DNA from 3 places in the Streptomyces cinereospinus genome. Region 2 is predicted to be linked to each of the others. Evidence: riboswitches for the same ligand, from Rfam matches in the RefSeq annotation. Region 2 holds a riboswitch; each other region holds the start of a gene.
What was found. Region 2 has a riboswitch for cobalamin ahead of ACFF45_RS04065 (energy-coupling factor ABC transporter permease). Riboswitches for the same ligand answer to the same signal wherever they lie in the genome.
Positions count from the first base shown of each region.

Region 1 (5,442 bases), on a different contig from region 2:
ACGAGCTCGCCGCGCGCCGTGGCGGTGAGCGCCTGGTGGAGGCGTCCGTCCAACTCCTCGTGCGAGATGAGGCCTTCGGCGTACGCCTGCTGCAAGTGCCGCACGGCCGTGTCGCGGTCGTCTTCGCCGATCGGCGGCGGCGGGTCGTCCGGTAACGAGGTCACCACTGCACCCTACTGCCCATCACCCGACGGGATGATCCGCCTTCGCCCGTGTGCCCTGCTGCGGCTCCCCGGGAAGGAACGTCACCTGGGGTGCCCCCGTGCGCGGGTGGACGGCGACCTCGCTCGCCACGCCGTAGACGTCGGCGAGGAGCTGCGTCGTGAGCACCTGCGCGGGTGGGCCAAAGGCCGTGACCCCGCCGTCGCGCAGGACGTAGAGGCGGTCGCAGTAGTAGGCGGCCAGGTTCAGGTCGTGCAGGGCGAGGAGCACCGTGGCGGGCAGTCGGCGCAGGGTGCCGAGGACGTCCAGCTGGTGGCGGATGTCGAGGTGGTTGGTCGGTTCGTCCAGGATGAGCAGGGAGGGCCGCTGGGCGAGGGCGCGGGCGATGAGCACGCGCTGGCGTTCGCCGCCGGAGAGCCGGTCGAAGGGGCGGTCGGCCAGGTGGGTGGCGTCCACCGCGGTGAGCGCCGACTCGATCAGCTCGGCGTCCTCGGCGGTGTCGCCGGCCAGCAGGCGCTTGTGCGGGGTGCGGCCCATCGCGACGACCTCGCGCACGGCGAGATCGACGTCGGTGCCCGAGTCCTGCACCACCGCCGCCACGGTGCGGGCCACCTGCCGCACGGGCAGCGACCAGGCGTCGGCGCCGTCGATCCGGACCGCCCCGCTGTCGGGGCGCAGGACCCGGTAGACGGTCCGCAGCAGGCTGGACTTGCCGCTGCCGTTGGGGCCCACCAGCCCGATCGTCTCTCCCGGACGGGCGGTCAGCGAGACGTCCCGCACCAGGTGGCGGGCGCCTGCGGTGAGCGTGACGCCGTCGACGGACAGGTCGGTCGCGGTCATGCCACTCCTCGGTCGGTGTTCCGCCGGGCGTCCCGGCGCATCAGCCACAGGAAGAACGGCCCGCCGCACAGTGCGGTGAGGACGCCGACCGGTACCTCCGTCGGCGCGGCGACGATGCGCGCGGCGATGTCGGCCCAGATGAGGAACACCGCTCCGCCGAGTGCGGCCGTGGGCAGGACGCGGCGGTGGTCACCGCCGACGAACAGGCGCACGATGTGCGGCAGGATCAGACCGACGAAGCCGATCGGGCCGGCCGCCGACACCAGGACGCCGGTGACGAGGGACACCAGGACGAACAGGCGGGCGCGGAAGCGGGCCACGTCCAGCCCCATGGTCGTGGCGGCCTCCTCGCCGGCCAGCAGCAGGTTCAGATCGCGGGCCTGCACCAGCAGGACGCCGATACCGAACAGCATGGCCAGGCTCGGCAGCCACAGCGTGCCCCAGGTGACGCCGCCGAGACCGCCGAGGGTCCAGGCGAGCACGGCGCGCGCCTCGTTGCCCCGGTCGGTGGTCAGCAGCAGCAGGTCCAGCACCGCCGTGAGCACCGACGCGATCGCCACGCCGGAGAGCACCAGCCGGGCCGAGGTGATCCGGCCGCCGGTGCGGGCGGTGGCGTAGACGAGCAGCAGCGCGCCCAGGGCACCGGCGAACGCGGCGGCCGACAGCGACGCCGGTCCGAGCAGGCTCACCCCGAACACGATCACCGTCACCGCGCCGAGGGACGCGCCGGAGGAGACCCCCAGCAGGTAGGGCTCGGCGAGCGGGTTGCGCACCAGCGCCTGCAGGGCGGTGCCCACGACGGCGAGCCCGGCACCGGTCACCGCCCCGAGCAGGACGCGCGGTGCCCGGATGTCCAGCACGATGGTCGCGCGGGCCCGCGACCAGTCGGGGGTCACCCAGTCGGCGCCCAGCGCGTGCGTCACGATGCCCCACACCTGGCCGGGCGGCACCTGCACCGAGCCGATCGCGAGGCCGGCCGTGGCGGAGACCACGAGCAGCACGGCGAGCACGAGCAGCGTCCCGGCCACGGTGCCGCGGCGCGCGCCGCGTCCGTCCGGTGCCCGTCGTGCTGCCCGCCCGGCGGGTGCCCCGGTCGCGGTCCGGGTCACCGGAAGCTCTCGGGGTGCAGTCCGCGGGCGAGGTCCTCGACCGCGTACGCCGAGCGGACGCCGACCAGGGTGGCGGTCAGCGGCAGGACGACGAACCGCCGGTTCTTCACGGCCGGTACGTCCGCGAGGGCGGGCTGGGCGAGCAGGAACTCCTTCTTCTGCTCGACGCTGCCGGCCCCGGTGTAGTCGTAGACGGCGATGACCTCCGGCCTGCGTTCGACGACCTGCTCCCAGGAGACGTCGCCGAAGACGTCGTCGAGGTCGGCGAAGACGTTCCGGCCGCCGGCCAGCCGGATCAGCTCGGTGCCCAGGCTCTTGCCGCCCGCGGTGAAGGCGGTCTTGTCCCCGCTGTCGTAGACGAACACGGGCACCTCGGGCTCGTCCCGCACGGCGCCGGCGGCCCTGCCGACCCGGCCCCGGAGGTCGGCGACGAGCCGGTCGGCCCGGCCGGTCACGCCGAAGATGCGGCCGACGGTGCGGATCTCGTCGTAGGTGTCCTCCATCGTCACCCGCTTCTCGCCGCAGTACTCGCGGTTGAGATGGGTGTCGATGCCGGCGTCGGCGAACGCCTCGCGGGAGCGGCCCTCGTTCTCGGCGAAGGCACTGCCGTAGCCGCCGTAGACGAGGTCGGGTCCGGTGTCCAGGACGGTCTCGAAGGACGGCTCCTTCTGCGCCAGTTCGGGGATCGCCTCGAAGTCCTCGCGCAGTCCGGGCAGGACGGCCGAGTCGGGGAAGGCGGTGCCGACCATGCGGTCCCTCAGCCCGAGGGCGAGCATGAGTTCCGCCGGGTGCTGGTGGATGGTGACCACCCGGGACGGCGGCCGGTCGTACGTCGTGCGCACACCGCAGTTGTCGACGGTGACGGGGAAGCCCTTGAGCGACGGCGCCGGCGCCTTCTCGTCCCGGGCGGCGTCGCCGGACGAGACGCAGCCGGCGGTGAGCAGCGCCGCCGACAGGGCGAGCGCCGCCGCGGCGCGCAGCGGCCGGCGCGTACGGGCAGGGGGTAACAACCGTGACACGTAGAGCCTCCTGGAGTCCGCGCTCCTCGGAACGGGCCCGCGACAGGGCAGTGTCCTGACTCCCGGATCGACGTTCCCCCTGCCTTCCCGCGCGGTCGGCGCAGTGGCATGTCGAGGGGTGCACTCCCCGGTCACAGTGGCGGGACCGTGCCGGATTCGCACCGGCTTCCTGGTTCCCGTCGCGGCGATGACCCAGTGATAGTACGTGCCTTTGAGTGAGGAGTGACAGGGCGTGCGCTCCCGGCCGCCCGCCTCCGCCTGCCGTCAGGTCTCCCGGACGGCCCGCAGGACGAGGCGTTCGGCGTTCTCGTCGTACGGGCGGCCGTCGAAGCCGCCGAAGACCTCCACCCGGCCGAACCCCGCCTGCTCGGCCATCTCCCGCAGCTCCACCGCGCTGTACACGAACCACACCAGTGTGGCGCGGGTGACCCGGTCGCCCCGCACCAGCACCCAGTCGCTGCGCAGCCGCGCCCAGTCGTCGAGCACGGTGTCGGTCTGCACCAGCAGGTCGTCGCCGCGCCGCACCACCTTGGGCGGGGTGACCCTGCGCGCCAGCAGTTCCTTGCCCGCGAGGTCCAGGACGAGGGTGCCGCCGGGTGCCAGGCAGGTGTGCATGGTGCGCAGCACGCGCGCGTTGTCGGCGGGGTCCTCGAAGTACCCGAAGGACGTGAACATGTTGAGGACGACGTCGAAGCCGCCCGGTGCCGTGTAGGCGCGTGCGTCGGCCCGCACATAGGTGACGTGCGCGCCGGCGTCGGCCGACCGTTCGCGCGCCCGGTCCAGCATGGCCGGGCTGAGGTCCACCCCGGTCACGTCGTGGCCGCGTCGGGCGAGCGGCACGGTGAAGACCCCGGGACCGCAGCACAGGTCCAGCACCCGTGCGCCGGGCGGGAAGGAGAGCAGGGGGGAGGTGCGCAGCAGGTCCTCGGCCTGGGCGTGACGCTGTTCGGAGAAGAGGAAGTCGTGGAACTCCGTCCAGAAGTCATCGTCCTGGAACCCGCCCGTTCGTGTCATGCGGCGTCAGTGCTCCTTCGTCGGGACCGTGAGGGCCGGGCCGTCGCGTGGTACGGCGGTACAAGATCAGCAGCAGCGGGGGGAGCAGGAGGCACTGGGCGGCGGCCAGCAGCCAGAACCAGCCGGTGTTCCCGGCCTGTTCGCCCAGCCGGTACAGCTGCCCGCCCAGCACACCGCTCGCGCAGGCGCCGAGCCCCGCGGCCAGGCGTTGCCGGCCGAAGACCTGGGCGTCGGAGCAGCGGCTGCGGCGCAGCGCCTCCAGGTCGTTCTTGAGGAACAGCACGATGTCGCCGAGCGTGATCAGCGCTCCCCCGGCCAGCAGTGCCGCCCGGGTGCCGATCGCCAGCACGGCCAGCCCGGCGGCCAGGCCCGTGAATCCGGCCGTGAGGGCCACGGCGTACGGCAGGCGCCGGATCCACTGGGCCGCGAGCGGCTGGACGACGATGACCAGCGTGAAGCAGAGCAGCAGCACCAGGCTGTAGAACCCGCTGGAGGCCCGGTCGACGGCGTAGACCGCCAGGTAGTGCTGGAAGTGGAAGTAGAGGTAGAAGGCGAGCGCGTTGGCGGCGAACGGCAGCGCCGCCGGCCCGGCGAGCAGGCCCCGCCCCGGCGCCCGCGCCCCCGGCTCCGGCTGGGGCTCCGGCTGGGGCTGGGGCTGGGGCTTCGCCTCGGGGAGCCGGGCGTGGCCCGCGGTGACCAGGACGAACAGCGCGGTGACGGCGACGAACAGCCGGCCGGGTGAGGACAGCACGAACGGCCCGGCGATCAGCGGGCCCACGGCCATGCCCGCGTTGAGCGCCGCGTTGCCCGCCGACAGGAACGCCGGGCGGTGCTCGTCGTCCACGCCGTGCACCAGGTACGCCTTGTTGGCCGGCAGGTACAGGGCCGCGCCGCAGCAGGTCAGGACCAGCGCGCCGACCGCCAGGGGCGGCCAGCGCAGGGCCAGCAGCAGGCCGACGAACCCGGCCGTGCGCACGACGAGGGCCGCCAGCATGGTGCGGCGCAGCCCGATCCGGTCGGCGAGGGCCCCGCCGACGACGCCGCCGGAGAACTGCACGAGTGACGCCACCGCCAGGACGACACCGACCGTGCCGAGCCCCATGCCGAGCCGTTCGTGCAGGAACACCGACATGAACGGCAGGACCATGAAGCTGCCGAGCGGGATCAGGAACGAGCTGAGCAGCAGGAAGCGCGGCGGACCGCCGAGCGTGGACAGCGCGGCCCGCAGGCCGGTGGCGCCCCGCGCCGGATCAGTCACCGCGGGCCCCGGCGCCGGCCGGCGGCGGAAACGGTTCGGT
Region 1 covers NZ_JBHMCY010000095.1:13,427-18,868, reverse strand. Annotated here, with positions in the region: gene ACFF45_RS32040 (DUF1707 SHOCT-like domain-containing protein) at 1-164, opposite strand, end outside; gene ACFF45_RS32035 (ABC transporter ATP-binding protein) at 184-1,002, opposite strand; gene ACFF45_RS32030 (FecCD family ABC transporter permease) at 999-2,111, opposite strand; gene ACFF45_RS32025 (ABC transporter substrate-binding protein) at 2,108-3,130, opposite strand; cobalamin riboswitch at 3,159-3,342, opposite strand; gene ACFF45_RS32020 (class I SAM-dependent methyltransferase) at 3,395-4,144, opposite strand; gene ACFF45_RS32015 (MDR family MFS transporter) at 4,113-5,402, opposite strand; gene ACFF45_RS32010 (ATP-grasp domain-containing protein) at 5,395-5,442, opposite strand, start outside.
Region 1: linked by a shared signal. The riboswitch ahead of ACFF45_RS32025 (ABC transporter substrate-binding protein) and the one ahead of ACFF45_RS04065 (energy-coupling factor ABC transporter permease) in region 2 are both predicted to bind cobalamin.

Region 2 (5,442 bases):
CGTTCCGTCGGTGCCTCGCGGGGGGCCGTCAGCGCGGCCAGTTCCTCCGCCGTGCGCGGGCCGGGGGGCGGGCCGGCCGGCAGGCCGTGGACGCGCAGCAGTTCCGCCGCCGCGACGCCCCACGGCAGGCGCAGCCCCGCCTCCCGCAGCAGTTCCGTACGGGCCAGCTGCCCGGACGCGGGGCCGGTGCGGACACCGGACGGGGTGAGCAGCGCCGCGTCGTCGGCCCAGCGCAGCGCCAGGTCGACGTCGTGCGTGGCCATCACCACCGTCGTGCCGCTCGCGCGCAGCCCGTCCAGGGTGGCCAGCAGCCGTTCCTGGCCGTCGGGGTCCAGCCCGGCGGTCGGCTCGTCGAGGATCAGCACCCGCGGCCGCATGGCGACGGCACCCGCGATGGCGGTCCGCTTGCGCTGCCCGTACGACAGCAGGTGCGTGGGCCGGTCGGCCAGCCGGGCGATGTCCAGCGCGGTCAGCGCCTCCTCGACCCGGGCCCGCACCTCGCCGTCCGCCAGCCCGAGGTTCAGCGGCCCGAACGACACGTCCTGCGCCACCGAGGCGGCGAACAGCTGGTCGTCCGGGTCCTGCACCACCAGCTGGACGGTGGTCCGCAACCGGGTCAGCCCCTTCCGGTCGTACGACACCGGCGCGCCCTCCACCGTCACCCGCCCGGCGCCCGGCCGAAGCCCCCCGCTGAGCAGCCGCATCAACGTGGTCTTGCCGCTGCCGTTGCGGCCGAGCAGCGCCAGCGCACGCCCCTCGCGCACCTCGAAGTCGAGGCCGGTGAGCACGGCCGGGCCGTCCTCGTAGGCGAAGGACACGCCCCGCAGGGCGACCAGGGCGGCGGCGTCGCTCATGACAGCGGCCTTTCGAGGACGTGGGTGAGGACGGCCAGCGCCGCGAGCAGCGCGACACTCACCGCCGTGAACGGCACCGAGACACGGGCCTCGGGCACCAGGACGCGCAAGGTGCCGTCGTAACCGCGCCCGGCGAGCCCGGCCTGGAGCCGCGCCGCCCGGTCGAAGGCCCGTACGAAGGCGGTGGCGCCGAGCCCGGCCAGCGACCGCCACCGGGCGGCCCGCGTGGTGTGTCCGAGCCGGGCCGCCTGGGCGTCGTGGATCCGGCGCACCGCGTCCAGGAGCAGGAAGCTCATGCGGTACGTCACCAGGGCCACGTCGACCACCGGCGCGGGCACGCCGGCCCGCACCAGACGGGGCAGCAGGTCGGACACGGGCGTGGTGAACGCGAAGAGCAGCACGCCCAGGGAGGCGGCCGAGGTGCGCAGCAGCAGCTCCCCGGCGCGCCCCGCCCCGCCGTCCGCGAGCCCGACGAACCCGTCCGGGCCGCCGACCCGCACCAGCAGCGGCAGCGCGCCGGTGACGCAGAAGCCCAGCGGCACCCGGTAGGCCCGCCACAGCCGGCGCCCCGGCACACCCGCCGGACCCAGCAGCAGGGCCAGCGTCGTCACCAGCACCAGCGCGGCCCCCGGCCAGGGCGGCAACGAGATAGCCAGCACGGTCAGCCCCAGGGCGAGCACGGCCTTGTCCACGGGGTGGCGGCGGCGCCAGCGACTGCTGTGCGCCGCCGCGTCGATCGGCAGCACGAGGCTCAGGCCCCCTCGGCCCCGTCGCGCCCCGGCTCCCGCACGGCACCCTGCCGTTCCTGGGCCGGGGCCGACCCCCGCTGTTCTTGTTCTTGTTCCTGTTCCTGTTCTGGTTGCTGTGCCTGTGCCTGTGCCAGCGCCGCGCCCTGGCGGCGTCCGCGGCGCACCCCGAAGTAGTAGGCGAGCGCGCCCGCGCCCACCGCCGCCTGGAGGGCGAACAGACCGGACTCGATCTCCCCGGAGGGCGGCTCGTACAGCGGCGAGAACCACGGCTCGTAGTCCGGGTCCAGTTCGGTGATCGCCGTCTCCGCCTCGGTGTCGGAGCCGGTGAACGGCTTCTCCTTGTGGTCGCCGAGCCCCAGCACCAGCGGCAGCACGGCCAGGGCGGCGACGGCGGACACCAGCAGCAGGTTGATCTTCGTGCCGCGCTTCATCGGGCCACCGCCTCGGTGCCGGTTCCGTCCGTGCCGGTGCCCTCGGTGCCCTCGGTGCCGGTTCCGTCCGTGCCGGTTCCGTCCGTGCCCGGTCCCCCCGTGCCGGTGCCCTCCGGGTCGGGCTTCCGGCCGGGCAGTACGCCCAGCCGGCTCAGCTCACCCTTGCTGGACTGCACGAGCAGCCGCATCACCAGCACCGTGAGCAGCCCCTCGCTCACCGCGAGCGGGATCTGCGTGACCGCGAAGACGGCGCCGAACGTGCCGAGCGCGCCGAGGAATCCGCTGCCGGGGTCGGGGAAGGCGAGCGCCAGCTGGACGCTGGTGACGCAGTAGGTGGACAGGTCGGCGACGAACGCGCCGCAGAACACGGCGACCATCAGCGGCACGTCGAACCGCCGCAGCAGCCGGTAGGTCCCGTACCCGGCCCAGGGGCCGGCGATCGCCATCGAGAAGACGTTGGCGCCCAGGGTGGTCAGCCCGCCGTGGGCCAGCAGCAGCGCCTGGAACAGCAGGGTGATGGTGCCCAGCACCGCCATCACCGGCGGCCGGAACAGGATGGCGCCCAGGCCCGTGCCGGTGGGATGCGAGCAGCTCCCGGTCACGGACGGCAGCTTCAGCGCCGACAGGACGAAGGTGAAGGCGCCCGAGGCGCCGAGGAGCAGGGTGCTCTCGGGATGCTCCCTGACCTCACGGGTGAGGGACCGTACTCCGTGGACGACGAACGGCGCGGACGCGGCACCCCAGGCGATCGCGTGCGCCGGAGGCAGAAAACCCTCGGCTATGTGCATGGCTCGAACAGACCCTCTCCAGCACCTCGTGGATGGTGTACATCGCGCCTCGGCCGGTCTCCTGGCTGACGGGTGACACCGCCCGTGCTCCGCCTTCCCGGGTCCGAGGACCCAGTGGCTGCCCGTGAGGGCCGGAGCCGGACTTCCCGATCACAGTGGCGAGGGCCGCACCGGCATCACACCGGATTTCCCGTTCACCAAGGCGTGGTGACAGTAGTGCGCCCGCGGGGGTGGTGACAAGCGGCGCATCGGGGCGCGAACGCGCTGGTCACACGGCGCACCCGGCGGACGCCCCGTGTTTCCGGGCCCCGCAGCGGCGGCCCTCCACCGGCCCACGGCGGCGAAGTCGCTCCCGCCGGGCCGCCGCCGGGCCGCCGCGGTCCCCCACTCGGTGCACATCGGTTCGTACAGGGGGAGTGAAGGATGGACCACCCGACGTACACCCACCCGTGCCGTCGCGACCGCCCGGCCCGCCGCCCCGCCTCCGGCGCCGCGACCCGCCGGCCGTCGCCCTCGGCAACGCCTCCCTGCTGGGCGTCGGCCACCTGCTGACCGGGCGCCGCGGACTCGCCGCCACCGCGGCGCCGGGTACGGCCGTACCCGCCTGGGCGCTCGCCTCCACCGCCTGGTGGGGCCGCGAGACGGCCGCCCTGGTCCGGTGGGCGGCGGTGGTCGCCCACGGCTGGTTCGTGGCGAGCCGCGGCACTGCCCGCGCCGCCTCGCGCGGGCGGCGCCCGGTGGCGCTCGGCGTCACCCGGCCGGTGCTGCCGGCGGCCGGGCTGCCGCGGTACGACGCCGCGCGCATCGCGGAGAGCGTCGGCGAGGCCCGCGACCGGGGCGACTGCGCCGGGTTGTGCGACGCGCAGGACGGGGTCCGGGCCGGGCATCGCCTGGCCGACGCCCCGTCGGGCGCCCGGGGCGACGAGGCGGTCGAGGACGGCCGGCGGCTGGAGACGGCCGGCGTCCTGCTGGACAGCGGACCGCGCGGCGACACCGAGGCGTCGGAGAAGGGCTTCGGCATCCTCGCCGAGGTGCTCCCCGAGCCCGGCAACGAACGCACCGCCCGCGCCGTCCTGGACGGATTCCTCGCCAAGGCCTGCCCACCGACAGCCCCCGCGGCCGGGTGGCTGGTGGGGAGGTCACGGCGTCCCCGGGAACGCGGGCACCGGACCGGCTCCGGTGGGAGGATGGAGTCCGCCGATTCGCCTGAGGGGGTTTCACATGAGTCGGACCGTGCGTTGGCTGCTGCTGGCCGTGGGGTCGCTGGCGGTGTTCGGGCTGTGCGTGTGGCTGGGGGACGTGCTGCTGCCCTGGGACCGGCCGGAGCGGATCGGCGCGGGCGCGGGAGCCGGTGCGGTCCTCGCGGCGGTGCTGGTGGCGTGGGGCTCGTCCGTGATCAACTCCACTCCTCCGCCCCCGTCCCCGGGGGCGGGCGGCCATACGGTGTCCGGTGAGCGGTCGGTGGCCACGGGGGACAACTCGGGGATCATCGTGACCGGGGACAACGGCAACGTCCAGCGGTGAGCGCGGAACGGATGCCCTCGTCCGCCTCCGGCGGCCGGGCCGCGGCCGCGGGCAGCAACCCGGGCGTGATAGCGACCGGCGACGACGCCCGGATCGAGCAGCGGTTCGTGGTGCTGCCGCCGGACGCCGTGGGGCCTGCGGTCGACGGCGCGGCCGTCGCGAAGCTGAACAACCTGCCCGCGTACGACAGCGCGGTGTTCGAGGGCCGGGACGACGAACTGCGGGCCCTGGCCTCCGTGCCGTCGGCGGGGACGGGCGTGGTGGCGCAGAGCGTGCGCGGGCTGGGCGGGGTGGGCAAGTCCACGCTGGTGCTCCACCACGCGCGGGCGTTCCTCTCCGCCGGCTCCGGCCCGGTGTGGTGGATCGACGCGGAGACCCCGGCCGGCATCGTGGCGGGACTGGCGGGACTGGCCACCGCCCTGCACCCGGCGCACGCGGCCCTGCCCCTGGAGGAGGCCGCGGAATGGGCGCTGGCGTGGCTCCAGGGCCGCTCGGGCTGGCTGGTGGTCCTGGACAACGCCGAGGACCCCGCCGACCTGTCGCCCTACCTCGGCCGGCTGACCACCGGCCAGGTCGTGATCACCACCCGGCGCGACCTGCCCTGGCGCGACCTCGCCGCACCCCTGTGCCTGGACACCCTCACCCCGGACGCCGCCGTGGCCGTCCTGGAGGGCATCACCGGCCGCGGCCGGGCCGACGACGGCGCGTTCGAGGAACTGGCCGAGGAACTGGGCTGCCTGCCCCTGGCACTGCAACAGGCCGGCGCCTACCTGGCCCAGACCCGCACCTCGGCGGGCGACTACCTGAGGGAACTCCGCCGGGACCCGGCCGGCATCCTCGCCGCCACGCCTCCCGGCGACGCCCAGCAGCGCACCGTGGCGCAGGTGTGGAGCGTCACGCTCCGGGCCGTGGAGGAGGCCGACCCGCACGCGGTGCACCTGCTGGGCATCCTGGCCCACATGGCGCCGGACCCCCTGCCGCGCGGTGTCCTGGACACCGCTCTGCCCGCCCGCCGGACCGTCGACCACGCCCTGGGCGTCCTCGCCGCCTACAGCATGGTCACCCTGACGGAGTCGACCGTCACCACGCACCGCCT
Region 2 covers NZ_JBHMCY010000005.1:108,266-113,707, forward strand. Annotated here, with positions in the region: gene ACFF45_RS04050 (energy-coupling factor ABC transporter ATP-binding protein) at 1-854, opposite strand, end outside; gene cbiQ (cobalt ECF transporter T component CbiQ) at 851-1,600, opposite strand; gene ACFF45_RS04060 (energy-coupling factor ABC transporter substrate-binding protein) at 1,606-2,034, opposite strand; gene ACFF45_RS04065 (energy-coupling factor ABC transporter permease) at 2,031-2,822, opposite strand; cobalamin riboswitch at 2,857-3,039, opposite strand; gene ACFF45_RS04070 (hypothetical protein) at 4,044-4,346, shown strand; gene ACFF45_RS04075 (tetratricopeptide repeat protein) at 4,343-5,442, shown strand, end outside.

Region 3 (5,442 bases), on a different contig from region 2:
CTCGGCCGGAAGGCCGACGGCGAGGCGGCCGCCAAGGGCTACCGCGCCGGCCAGATCGCCTCCGCGGGCCTGGTCTCGCTGGCCCACGGCACCAACGACGCGCAGAAGACCATGGGCGTCATCACCCTCGCCCTGGTCGCCGGCGGCACCCTCGCCCCGGACTCCGACCCGCCCCTGTGGGTCGTCCTCTCCGCCGGCGTCGCCATCGCGCTCGGCACCTACCTCGGCGGCTGGCGCATCATCCGCACCATGGGCAAGGGCCTGACCGACCTCCGGCCGCAGCAGGGCTTCGCCGCCCAGACCAGCGCCGCGACGGTCATCCTGGCCTCCTCCCACCTCGGCTTCTCCCTCTCCACCACGCACTCGGTCTCCGGCGCGGTGATGGGCGCGGGCCTGGGCCGCAAGGGCGGCGTGGTCCGCTGGTCGACGGCGACCCGGATGTTCGTCGCCTGGGGCCTCACTCTCCCGGCCGCCGCGCTGGTCGGCGCGGTCGCCGAGTGGGTGACCGGCTTCGGCGCCTGGGGCACCGCCGCGGTGGCCGTCTTCCTGGTCGCCTCCAGCGCCGCGATCTGGAAGCTCTCGCGCCGTGAGGTCGTGGACCACACGAACGTCAACGACACGGACGAGGAGCCGGCCGGCGTCGTGACGACCGCGATGGCCGCGGTGACCCCGCCTCCGGCCGGCCCGCCGGCGGACGACCTCACCGCCGCGCTGCCCGCGCAGAAGACGACCGCCGAGCCGGCGCCCTCCCAGGCCACGGTCTGAGCACCCCGCTCGCCCGAGCACCCGGTTACCGGTCATCCGGTACTGAGCATCCGGTTACTGAAGGAAGCAGCAGCATGAAGATCGACTGGGCGGCGCTCGGCTCCGTCTTCGGGGTCAGCCTCGTGGCCACGGTGGCCCTGGTGGGCCTGTTCACCCTCGGCATCGCCGGCCTGTCGCGGCGCGAGCGCGCCGCGGAGCGGGGCGGCTCGGCCGCCCTGGCCGTGACCGGCGCCTGCGCCGCGTTCGCGGGCTGCGCGGCGGCGGTGGCGTACGGGATCTACCTGATCGTGGCCTGACGGCCGGACCGCGCGAGCGAGCGCCCTGACACGCGGCCCCCGGCGGGGGGACCGGGCAGGGCGCGCCGTCGTGCGCCGGCGGGCGCGGCGCACGACGCGGACGAGACGGGTGTCGCCCGTGTGGTGTGGGCCTCAGCACACTGCCCCGTCGCAGGTCAACGGCGAGTTGACGGCCGTTCGGGCCCCATGGTGGACTTCCGGGGCCATGTACGGCGGCAGGAGAGGAAGCCCGGTGTGAATCCGGCGCGGTCCCGCCACTGTGACCGGGGAGGAAACGCCCCGGGAGCCAGGAACTCTCACCGCCGGTCTCGTCGAACCAGGGCGTGGACACCCTGAGTGAGGACATAACGCGATGCTCGGCTGCCCAGTGAGGTCCTGCACCAGGTCCCTGCCCGACCGCTCGGCCGGCTGAGCCGCATGCGTGCCGACCGCGTCTTCGCGTACGGCGCCGCCGCCGGACTCCTCGGCGACCTGCTCCTCGGCGATCCGCGCCGCGGGCACCCGGTCGCCGCGTTCGGGCGGGCCGCCGCGGCCGTGGAACGCCGGCTGTGGCGCGACCACCGCGGGTGGGGGGCGCTGCACGCCGCCGTGTGCGCCGGTGGCGCCGTCGCGCTGGGCGCCGCCGCCCACCGGGCCGTACGGTCCTCCCCCGCCGCCTCCGTCGCGCTGACCGGCGTCGCCACCTGGGCCGTCGTCGGCGGGACCTCGCTCGCCCGGGAGGCCCGGGCCGTCGGGCGGGCCCTGGAGAGCGGGGACGTCGCGGGGGCGCGGGCCCGGCTGCCGCACCTGTGCGGGCGGGATCCGCAGGCGCTGGACGCGGACGGGATCGCGCGCGCGGTGGTCGAGTCCGTCGCGGAGAACACCTCCGACGCCCTGGTGGGCGCCCTGGTGTGGGGAGCCGTGGGGGGCGTGCCGGGGCTGCTGGGGTTCCGGGCCGTGAACACGCTGGACGCGATGGTGGGGCACAAGTCGCCCGCGTACCGCCGCTACGGGTGGGCTTCGGCCCGCCTCGACGACGTCGCCGGATGGCCGGGGGCCCGGCTGACCGCCGCGCTCGCCGTGCTGGCGGGCGGCGACGCGCGGGGGGCCGTACGGGCCTGGCGGAGTGACGCCGCGCGGCATCCGAGTCCCAACGCCGGGCCGGTGGAGGCGTCGTTCGCGGGGGCGTTGGGGGTACGGCTCGGGGGGACGTTGTCGTATGCGGGCCGCATCGAGCACCGGCCCGTGCTGAACGGTGGGGGGCGTGCGGTGGAAGTCGGCGACATCGAGCGGGCCGTCCGGTTGTCCCGGCGGGTCGGCTGGCTGGCGTTCGGGGTGAGCGCGGCGGGTGCGCTGCTGCGCGGGCGGCTGTCGGGGAGGCACGCGTGACCGGCCGTGGGCTGCTCGTCGCCGGCACCACCTCCGACGCCGGCAAGAGTGTCGTCACCGCCGGGATCTGCCGGTGGCTGGTGCGCCAGGGGGTGCGGGTCGCGCCCTTCAAGGCGCAGAACATGTCGCTCAACTCGTTCGTCACCCGCGAGGGCGCCGAGATCGGGCGGGCGCAGGCCATGCAGGCGCAGGCGTGCCGGGTGGAGCCCACCGCGCTGATGAACCCCGTGCTGCTCAAGCCGGGCGGGGAGCGAAGCAGCCAGGTGGTGCTGCTCGGCAAGCCGGTGGGCGAGCTGAGCGCGCGCGGCTACCACGGTGGGCGGCAGCAGGCGCTGCTGGGCACCGTGCTGGAGTGCCTGGCCGAACTGCGGGGCACGTATGACGCGGTGATCTGTGAGGGGGCCGGTTCTCCCGCCGAGATCAATCTGCGGCGGACCGACATCGTGAACATGGGGATCGCGCGCAACGCGCGGCTGCCCGTGCTCGTGGTCGGCGACATCGACCGCGGGGGCGTCTTCGCCTCCTTCTTCGGGACCGTCGCCCTGCTCTCCCCCGAGGACCAGGCGCTCGTCGCCGGGTTCCTGGTCAACAAGTTCCGGGGGGACGTCTCGCTGCTGGAGCCCGGCCTCGGCATGCTGCACGGGCTCACCGGGCGGCGGACGTACGGCGTGCTGCCCTTCCGGCACGGCCTCGGCATCGACGAGGAGGACGGGATGGCCGTCTCCCTGCGCGGGGCGGTCCGGGAGTCGGGCGCCACCCCGCCCGTCGGTGCGGACGTGCTGCGCGTCGCGGTCTGCGCGGTTCCCCTGATGTCCAACTTCACCGACGTGGACGCCCTGGCCGCCGAGCCGGGTGTCGTCGTGCGGTTCGTGGACCGGCCGGAGGAGCTGGCCGACGCGGATCTCGTCGTGCTGCCGGGGACCCGGGGGACGGTCCGGGCCCTGGAGTGGCTGCGGGAGCGGGGACTGGCGGACGCCGTGCTCCGCAGAGCCGCGCAGGGGCGCCCGGTCCTCGGCATCTGCGGTGGCTTCCAGATCCTCGGCGAGCACATCGAGGACGAGGTCGAGAGCCGGCGCGGGCGCGTCGACGGGCTCGGGCTGCTGCCCGTACGGGTGCGGTTCGCCCGCGAGAAGACCCTCGCCCGGCCCGCCGGGGAAGCCCTCGGCGAGCCCGTAGAGGGCTACGAGATCCACCACGGGGTCGCCGACGTCCACGGCGGCGAGGCGTTCCTCACCGACGGCGCGGGACGCGGCCTGGACGGCTGCCGGGTCGGGCAGACCTGGGGCACGCACTGGCACGGCTCGCTGGAGTCGGACGGCTTCCGGCGGGCCTTCCTGCGCGAGGTGGCCGCCGCCGCGGGCCGCCGCTTCGTGCCGGCGCCCGGCACCTCGTTCGCCGCGCTGCGCGAGGAGCAGCTCGACCGGCTCGGCGACCTGATCGAACAGCACGCGGACACGGACGCGCTGTGGCGGCTCATCGAGTCCGGCGCGCCGCAAGGACTGCCCTTCATCCCCCCGGGAGCACCCGCATGAGCACAGTGTTGTTGTTGTCGACCGCCGACACGGATCTGCTGGCGGCCCGGGCCGCGTCCGGTGCCTCGTACCGGATCGGCAACCCGACCCGGATCGACGTCCGGGAGGAGCTGCCCGGCCTGGTCGAGGGCGCGGACCTGGTCGTGGTCCGGCTGCTCGGCGGCAAGCGGGCCTGGGAGGACGGGCTCGCCGCGCTGAAGGCGTCCGGCCTGCCGACCGTGCTGCTCGGCGGCGAGTCGGTGCCGGACGCGGAACTGATGGCCGAGTCGTCGGTGCCGGCCGGGGTGGTGGCGGAGGCGCTGCGCTACCTGGTCGAGGGCGGGCCGGACAACCTCACCCAGCTCGCCCGGTTCCTCTCCGACACCGTGCTGCTGACCGGCGAGGGCTTCGAGGAGCCGCGGCGGATGCCGGAGTACGGCGTCCACGGCGACCGCGCGGTCCGGGAGGGGCGCCCCACGGTCGGCGTGCTCTTCTACCGGGCCCACGAACTCAGCGGCAACACCGCCTTCGTCGACACCCTGTGCGACGCGATCGAGGCGAAGGGGGCCAACGCCCTCCCGGTGTACTGCGGTTCGCTGCGCGGCGCGGACGCCGGTCTGTACGAGGTCCTCGGCCGGGCCGACGCCCTGGTCGCCACCGTCCTCGCGGCCGGCGGCACGCACGCCTCGCAGGCGTCGGCCGGCGGCGACGAGGAGGCGTGGGACATCGGCGCGCTGGCCGACCTGGACGTCCCCGTCCTCCAGGGGCTGTGCCTGACCTCGTCGCGGGCCGCGTGGGAGGAGTCGGACGCCGCCCTCTCCCCCATGGACGCGGCGATGCAGGTCGCGATCCCCGAGTTCGACGGCCGGCTGATCACCGTGCCGTTCTCCTTCAAGGAGCAGGGCCCGGACGACGTCCCGGTGTACGTGGCCGACCCCGAGCGGGCCGGGCGGGTCGCCGGGATCGCGGTGCGGCACGCGGCGCTGAAGCACAAGGCGAACGCCGACAAGAAGATCGCGCTGGTCTTCACCGCGTACCCGACCAAGCACTCCCGGGTGGGCAACGCGGTGGGGCTCGACACCCCGGCCTCCGCGGTGCGGGTGCTGGACGCGCTGCGGGACGCCGGGTACGGCGTGCACGGCTACCCCGGCCACGGCGACGAGCTGATCCACCGGCTGATCGAGGCCGGCGGGCACGACGTGGAGTGGCTGACGGAGGACCAGCTGGCCGCGGCGCCCGCGCGGGTGCCGCTCGCCGACTACCGGGCCTGGTTCGACACGCTCGACCCCGGGCTGCGGGAGGCCATGCGGGAGGCGTGGGGCGAGCCGCCGGGCTCCCTCTACGTCGACGGCGACGACATCGTGCTGGCCGCCCTGCGGTTCGGCAACGTCGTGGTCATGATCCAGCCGCCGCGCGGCTTCGGGGAGAACCCGATCGCGATCTACCACGACCCGGACATGCCGCCGTCCCACCACTACCTGGCGGCCTACCGGTGGCTGGAG
Region 3 covers NZ_JBHMCY010000070.1:27,859-33,300, reverse strand. Annotated here, with positions in the region: gene ACFF45_RS28250 (inorganic phosphate transporter) at 1-765, shown strand, start outside; gene ACFF45_RS28245 (hypothetical protein) at 840-1,061, shown strand; cobalamin riboswitch at 1,235-1,376, shown strand; gene ACFF45_RS28240 (cobalamin biosynthesis protein) at 1,479-2,429, shown strand; gene ACFF45_RS28235 (cobyric acid synthase) at 2,426-3,961, shown strand; gene cobN (cobaltochelatase subunit CobN) at 3,958-5,442, shown strand, end outside.
Region 3: linked by a shared signal. The riboswitch ahead of ACFF45_RS28240 (cobalamin biosynthesis protein) and the one ahead of ACFF45_RS04065 (energy-coupling factor ABC transporter permease) in region 2 are both predicted to bind cobalamin.